Regions from separate parts of the Anoxybacillus sp. PDR2 genome, predicted to be linked through region 2. Evidence: riboswitches for the same ligand, from Rfam matches in the RefSeq annotation. Region 2 holds a riboswitch; the other holds the start of a gene.
What was found. Region 2 has a riboswitch for S-adenosylmethionine ahead of GRQ40_RS04030 (bifunctional homocysteine S-methyltransferase/methylenetetrahydrofolate reductase). Riboswitches for the same ligand answer to the same signal wherever they lie in the genome.
Positions count from the first base shown of each region.

Region 1: linked by a shared signal. The riboswitch ahead of GRQ40_RS02575 (YezD family protein) and the one ahead of GRQ40_RS04030 (bifunctional homocysteine S-methyltransferase/methylenetetrahydrofolate reductase) in region 2 are both predicted to bind S-adenosylmethionine.

Region 1 covers NZ_CP047158.1:530,880-534,444, forward strand. Annotated here, with positions in the region: gene sat (sulfate adenylyltransferase) at 1-72, opposite strand, end outside; gene GRQ40_RS02565 (sulfate permease) at 182-1,255, opposite strand; gene GRQ40_RS02570 (phosphoadenylyl-sulfate reductase) at 1,268-1,972, opposite strand; gene GRQ40_RS02575 (YezD family protein) at 2,076-2,219, opposite strand; SAM riboswitch class I at 2,292-2,405, opposite strand; gene GRQ40_RS02580 (DUF1128 domain-containing protein) at 2,850-3,074, opposite strand; gene GRQ40_RS02585 (low molecular weight protein-tyrosine-phosphatase) at 3,194-3,565, shown strand, end outside.
Region 2 covers NZ_CP047158.1:832,419-835,983, forward strand. Annotated here, with positions in the region: gene GRQ40_RS04030 (bifunctional homocysteine S-methyltransferase/methylenetetrahydrofolate reductase) at 1-1,314, opposite strand, end outside; SAM riboswitch class I at 1,389-1,492, opposite strand; gene GRQ40_RS04035 (YajQ family cyclic di-GMP-binding protein) at 1,722-2,213, opposite strand; gene GRQ40_RS04040 (CvfB family protein) at 2,298-3,164, shown strand; gene GRQ40_RS04045 (BMP family lipoprotein) at 3,268-3,565, shown strand, end outside.

The sequences.
Region 1 (3,565 bases), 300 kb from region 2:
CACAGAGTGGAATGGATATTCCGGGTTCCAACGATTGATTAATGTACCGCCATGTGGGATGCTTAAGCTCATTTTCATTCCTCCTAAAATATAGTAAATAGGGCCGCTATGGTTAGCGAGCGTTGTTAACGATTGATATCGCTTGTGTTTATAAAAGCGATAGGATAACTGTGATTTAATGTTAAATTCCTTCGCCATGTTCGTGCAAAGATCGCTTTTCTTCTGTTACTGTTTTTTTGAGACTGATGATTCCTAGGGTGGACAGAAAGACGCTAAAAATAGCAATAAACGTGTAAATATCGCTGTCCAGCAGTAATTTCACAAGACTATAAGCGATAACAAGAGAAAAAATAGGTGAAACAACCCAAACCTTTAACAGCTGAATAACAATTCGTTTTTGCCAAATGTACGTTCCTGTTTTGGCTGTTCCGATTCCGATAATAGCGGATGTGGTAATCTGCGTTAATGGAACTGGCAGACCGAAAAGGGAAGAAAGAATAACAAGGATGGCTCCTGTTCCTGAGATCGCGCATCCTTCAAACGGAGAAAAATGAATAATTTTTTTCCCGTTCGTTTCAAGCACGCGCCCGCCCAGTAAAACGGCTCCTAATGCTACAAATAAGCCGCCAAAAAAAGTGCCGGAATTCACTGAGATCAAATTGGCGCCGACGAGAGGGCCGACAGCGTTGGCCACGTTGTTCATTCCAGCTGAAAAAGCTTCAAAAAAGCCAGTCACAATTAACAAGGACATCAGGCTTTTTTTCCACATGCCCTGTTCAATGTAGGGATGTTTTTCTTTAAGCCGCAAAAACCATTTTCCAACGATAAAGGTAAAAGTAAAGGCGATGACTGGAATGATGATCCAAATGGAAACAATAAATAGAAGTTTAGAAAGATATAACGTTTGATAAGCCATGCCGGCACCGACGACAGCACCAACCGTAATTTCGCTTGTTGATAGTGGAATTCCTATCATGTTGGCCGCAAATAAGGAAATAGTCGAAGCTGCTAGAATAATCGTGACAATTTTAATCGTTAAAATGGACGAAGGGATGATGCCAGAACCAATTGTTTTCACGACTTCTCCTCCGCCAAGACTCCCTAGAAAAACACCGAGACCACAAAGAAGGAGGGCGATGGATTTCCGCTGAATGGCTCCTGAGCCATAGGCTACTCCCATCGCTGCGGCTGCTCCGCTAGCTCCGATATTCATGGCGAAAAAGAAGGAGACGGCAAAAGCAACGGCTAAAAGCATGTATGCCCCTCCTTATGATTCATGGAGGCCGCATTCGACTTTTCCGCGCCCAGCCCATCTGCCTGAACGCAAATCATTTGCATCAAGCGCAGGAGATGTGCACGGCTCACAGCCAATGCTTGGGTAGCCTTTATCATGAAGCTCGTTGTATGGCAGCTGATGTTTATAGACATAGTTCCATACGTCTTTCCAAGTCCAGTGAATCAGCGGACATATTTTAATAGATTGAAATTTTGGGTCTTTATTCAGAAATTCCACATGTCTCCGTGTGGAAGACTGCTCACGGCGCAATCCAGAAATCCAGGCTGGCACACCTGTCAAGACTTCGCGCAGCGGGATAATTTTGCGAATTTCACAGCAGCGATTTGGCTCCTGCACCCATAGTTGCTCTCCCATTTGTTCTGCCTGCTCTTCTAGCGATAGGCGCGGCTTTTTCATTACAATGCGAAGCGAAGGATATTTTTTTTGAACTTTTTCAATCGTTTCGTATGTTTCGCGAAAATGGAGACCCGTATCGAGAAAAACAACGGTTGCGTCCGGTTTAACTTTAGAGATTAGATCGATTAAGACGATGCCCTCAATACCGAAGCTACAGGCATAAACAACCTCATCTCCATAATGCTCATAAGCCCATCGAATAACATCTAAGGCTCCTTTTGTTTCATTGTCAATTGAGAAGAATGGCATTTCTCCATTCCATGTGTCATAAGTCAGCAAGGTTGTTTCCTCCTTTATTTGGTGGTAAAAAAAGACAGTTTTCACCTTGCTCTGTACGATAGAAGGGAAAACCGCCTCTAGTTTGTCTAGTCAGCGCGCCTTATTATTTAATTCTTATCTTTTCGTTTTTTTCAAGTTGAATCACTTTGCCGTCTTGGATCACAAGCGTGATCGTGCCAAATTTCATTGACTGCAGCATTTCTTGTATTCTAGTAAAAATGGCAGCGATTTGCTGTTCATTTCCCATTGCGATTCCTCCTTAGTGTCAATAAATAAAAAAGCTTTCCATTTCGGAAAGACAAAGGAGGCTGCCTATTTCACCTTATCTCCCAAAATGGTTCCCATTTGGATGGACGTAGCACCTTGCTTCATGAATTTGAAGTAGGTTGCCGGGGTTCATTGGGCCAGTTCCCTCCCCCACTCTTGATAAGTATGTAATTGACTAAAATTTTAACATAATTCGAATAAATGTCAACCCGAGTTTTTCGATAGGAATTTATTTTTTCATTTTAACATTATTTGTCGAGAAGTCTCCTATCTCTTAATGAAGTGCTGGTCGGGGAGGTTCATTCATGTGATGGGGAATATAGAATGAAAAGGGATAACATCATATAGATCGTTATGAAAATGGGAAAAGATAGGAAGGGAGAAGAGGGGGAGGCCATTTTTCAAAATGGTTCCATTTTACTTCCCGCGATTAGCTGCGATCTTTGTTTGCTAAGCGGGGTCTGCGGGGGAATATGCCTAAAAGAATGACAGACAACGACCATTTGGACATTGTCTGTCACCTAAAAAGCTGACGAGGCGCCTTTTTATAGAAAAAACGGAGCAGGCGCGGACACCGCTTCCAGCATGGAAAAGCCTCTATCTTGTTTCGTTATCGTTTGCGTAAATTTCCAAGCTCTTCGACAATGGCTTGCATTTCATTAGGGCTGAAGGAGCTTTTTCTCATGACCATTTCATAAAGATCTCTTAACTCCTCATATAGCGTTTCGTCAAAATGGGATGACTTCATCACATCAAAGTTGAGAACCTTCAGCTTTTCCTTTATTTTTTCAATCATGTATTCCATATTTTCAAGAGATTTTTGCGATAAATCCAAAAGTCTCATCCTTTCTGAATTTGATGGATAGAGTCATTGTACCATATGGAAGGAATGAAAGAATATACATGTATACTGTTATTTTGTTTATAATGGATAGCGAAGGGAGATGTGTTGTGATGATTAAAGTGTTATTTGTTTGTCTTGGGAATATTTGCCGATCACCAATGGCTGAAGCCATTTTTCGCGACTTGGTCAAAAAAGAAGGGCTTGAAGATCAAATTATGATCGATTCGGCGGGAACGGGGAATTGGCATATCGGCAATCCGCCTCATGAAGGAACGCAAAGCATTTTAACAAAGAAGGGAATTGATTTTTCAGGAATTCGGGCAAGACAAATTGGCGAAGAGGATTTGCGGATGTTTGACTATATTATTGCGATGGATGTCGAAAACATGGAGGATTTAAAGCGCTTGGCTGGATATAATAAAGCTGGCTTTGTTGGCCGTTTACTTGATTTTGTTCCAGACAGCGATATAGCTGATGTACCG
Region 2 (3,565 bases):
AATTAAATCAAATGATGACAAATCATACACAGATGTTGCGCCAGGAAATTCGCCGATTTTGGATGGATCTCCGGTGACAGCAAGTACATCCGTAATGCCAAGTGTATGCAATCCCATTAAATGAGATTGCAGACCAATCAGATTGCGGTCGCGGCATGTAATGTGGATCAGCGGACGGATGCCTAGCTGTTGCTTAATAAGGGTTCCGAGCGCGACATTGCTGATGCGCGGAGTAGCTAAAGAATTATCAGCCAGTGTTAGGGCATCAATATTCGTTTCTTTGAGCGCTTTCGCTCCTTCCAAAAATTTTCCGATGCCCAGCTTTTTCGGCGGATCTAATTCAACAAGGACCGACCGCCGTTTTTTTACGATATCTTCTAAAGGCGGTTCAGATTTTGGCTCTGCTGATGGAATCGAGATGTTTGCTTGCTGCTGTTTCACTTGTTTCGTTTGAATGGGCGTGCGATCAATCAAGGCTTGTGCCATCGCCGCAATATGTTTAGGAGTCGTTCCGCAGCAGCCGCCGATCAGGCGGACGCCTTGTTCGCGAAAGGAGAGAGCCGTTTCCTTAAAATATTCGGCGTTTGTTTCATAAACAAGGCGGCCGTCGCGATAATCTGGAAGGCTAGCATTCGGATAAGCGGAAAGGAATGCGGTGCTGGGAAGCGGCACGGCTTCAAGAGAACGAATCATATGATACGGACCAAGATGGCAATTTAATCCAACTACATCGGCCCCCAATTGTTCCAATTGGGAAAGCGCATCGCTGAGCGGAGTCCCGTCTTGCAGCACGCCAACACCGTGAAGGGTCACATGGGCGATAATCGGTAATGTTGTTTCTTTTCGGGCGATGGCGAGCACCGTTTGAAGCTCCTCTAAGTCGTAATAGGTTTCAAGCAGAATTCCATCTACTTCTTCGTGCAAAAGCACGTACAACTGCTCCCGAAACGTCCGTTTCACTTCTTCAAGAGTGATGGCGCTTTTCTTGAATGTGCGAAGACCGCCGATGGTTCCAAGAACATAGGCACGGCCTGAGGCCGCTTGTTTCGCTAGCTTTACAGCTGCGCGGTTGATTTCTTTTACATCGTCCTCCAATCCATAGCGTGCTAGCTTCATATAGTTTGCGCCATATGTATTGGTTTGAATGACTTCTGCGCCAGCGTCAAGATAAGCTTCATGAATATGGATAATATCTTCTGGTTTGGAGAGATTCAATTCTTCAAAACATCGGTCAATTCCATGGGAGTATAATAAAGTTCCCATCGCCCCATCGGCGATGATGATTCGTTTCTGCAATTCTTCTAAAAATCCCATGCGTATCACTCCTTCGTCTTCTTAAAAAATAAAAAAAGCCTTCTAAAAATAAGAAGAAGACTTTGTGTTGCTCCTTCTTATCTTCCAAGCATCAAGCCTGTCTGGAATTAGCACCTTGACATACGGTCAGGTTGCTGAGAGTTCACAGGGCCAGTCCCTCCCTCTCTCTTGATAAGAAAAATGAGTATGCAATTTTCAATCAATACGTTATTTATAATTTAAATAATTTTTAGAAAATATTCAACTGCAAATTTTGATTATTTTTTAGATGGAACGGATCAGCGCTCAAAAGGCGACGATCAGGCAAAGTTTGTGGACTTACGCCGGGAAATCTATAGTTCGCATTTTGGTTATAAAAACAGCCTAATTCGGAGGAATTAGGCTGTTAAAACGAAGCGCACAAACCCCTATCGATAGTTGACAAATTGTACATCAATCGGCAAATCAGCTTCACGGATCGCTGTGATCACTTTTTGCAGATCATCTTTGCTTTTGCCGCTGACGCGGATTTGATCTTCTTGAACTTGGCTTTTTACTTTTAAGCCTGTGTTTTTAATAATCGTATTAATTTTTTTCGCATGATCTTTGTCAATGCCTTGAACAAGGCTGGCACGTTGACGGACCGTTCCTCCTGAGGCTGGTTCTATTTTTCCGTATTGAATATTTTTGATAGAGACCCCGCGCTTAATCAGTTTGCCGATTAATACATCTTTCAATTGCTCAAGTTTGAATTCATCGTCAGAAACGAGGATCAGTTCGTCTTTTTCTAAGGAAATGTCACTTTTGCTTCCCTTGAAATCGTAGCGGTTTTGAATCTCCTTCATGGCGATATGAATGGCGTTAGTAACTTCAGATAAATCTACTTTGGATACGATATCAAATGAGCTTTCTTTTGACATATATTACCTCCAGTAAAATTTGGTCATTTCGTTCTTATTATAGTAAAATGTAGCATGATAAACAATAAAAAGGAAGATGCATCCATGAAACAACTTATACCAGGAGAAATAAGAACATTAACCGTAAAGCGGGAGGTTCCGTTTGGCTGGTTTTTAGCGAGCGGTCAGGAAGAAGTGTTGCTTCATCAAGCGGAGATAGACCGTCCACTTGCAATCGGAGAAGAGGTCCATGTCTTTTTATATCACGACCATCAAGGACGGTTGAGCGCTACAATGAAATCACCCAAAATAACAAAGGATACATATCATTGGGTGGAGGTGGTTGATGTTGTTCCAAAGCTCGGTGTTTTTGTTGACATTGGCATATCAAAAGATGTGCTTGTGTCTAGCGATGATTTGCCTCCTCTTTTGTCACTATGGCCACAGCGAGGGGATCAGTTATATTGTTCGTTAAAGACAGATCGGAAAGGGCGCTTGTTGGCTAACTTGGCGGATGAGGAAACAATCCGGCAGCTTGCTACGAAAGCTTCGGAGTCCGTCTTTAATCAAAATGTGCGCGGTCGCATATATCGTGTGATCAAAGCTGGAGCGTCTATGATCTCAGATGTGGGTTATATCGGTTTTATCCACGAATCTCAACGCAGGAGAGAACCGCGTCTTGGCGAAGTGGTCGAAGGGCGTGTCATCGCTGTCAAAGAAGACGGTACAATGAATGTGTCGCTGCTGCCGCGCAAGCACGAAAGCATCGACGAAGATGCAGGAATGATTTATCGTTACCTTGAAAGCAGAGGAGGGGCCATGCCCTATCATGATAAAAGCAATGCAGAGGATATTCAAGCGCGCTTTCAAATGAGTAAAGCCGCGTTTAAAAGAGCATTGGGACGGCTTATGAAAGAAGATAGGATTTATCAAGAAAATGGCTGGACTTATATCAAGCATAAGGAAGAATAGAAGCGGGGGTACAATACTCCGCTTTTTTTGTGCAGGGCTAAAAAGATGCCCCTATATCGCCGATAAAAATAGTGGATAGATTACAGCATAAGGGGATAAATCGATGAAGCAACTACGTCTTATCATTGTTATGATGGTGGTCGTGTGCCTTTTTTCAGGATGTTCAGCGCAGGAAACGGCCACAACAAAAGAAAGAGTAAAAGTCGGTATTATGTTGTCTGACGTCGGACTTGGAGATCAATCGTTTAGTGATTCTGCTTTCAATGGATTGATGAAAGCGCGCAACGAGCTTGGCATTGTGTTCGATTATCGCGAATTGCAGGATACGAAAACGTATGAGCAAGGGCTAAAAGAATTGGTCGAAGAGGGAAATGATATTGTCATCGGCCTCGGATTCATGG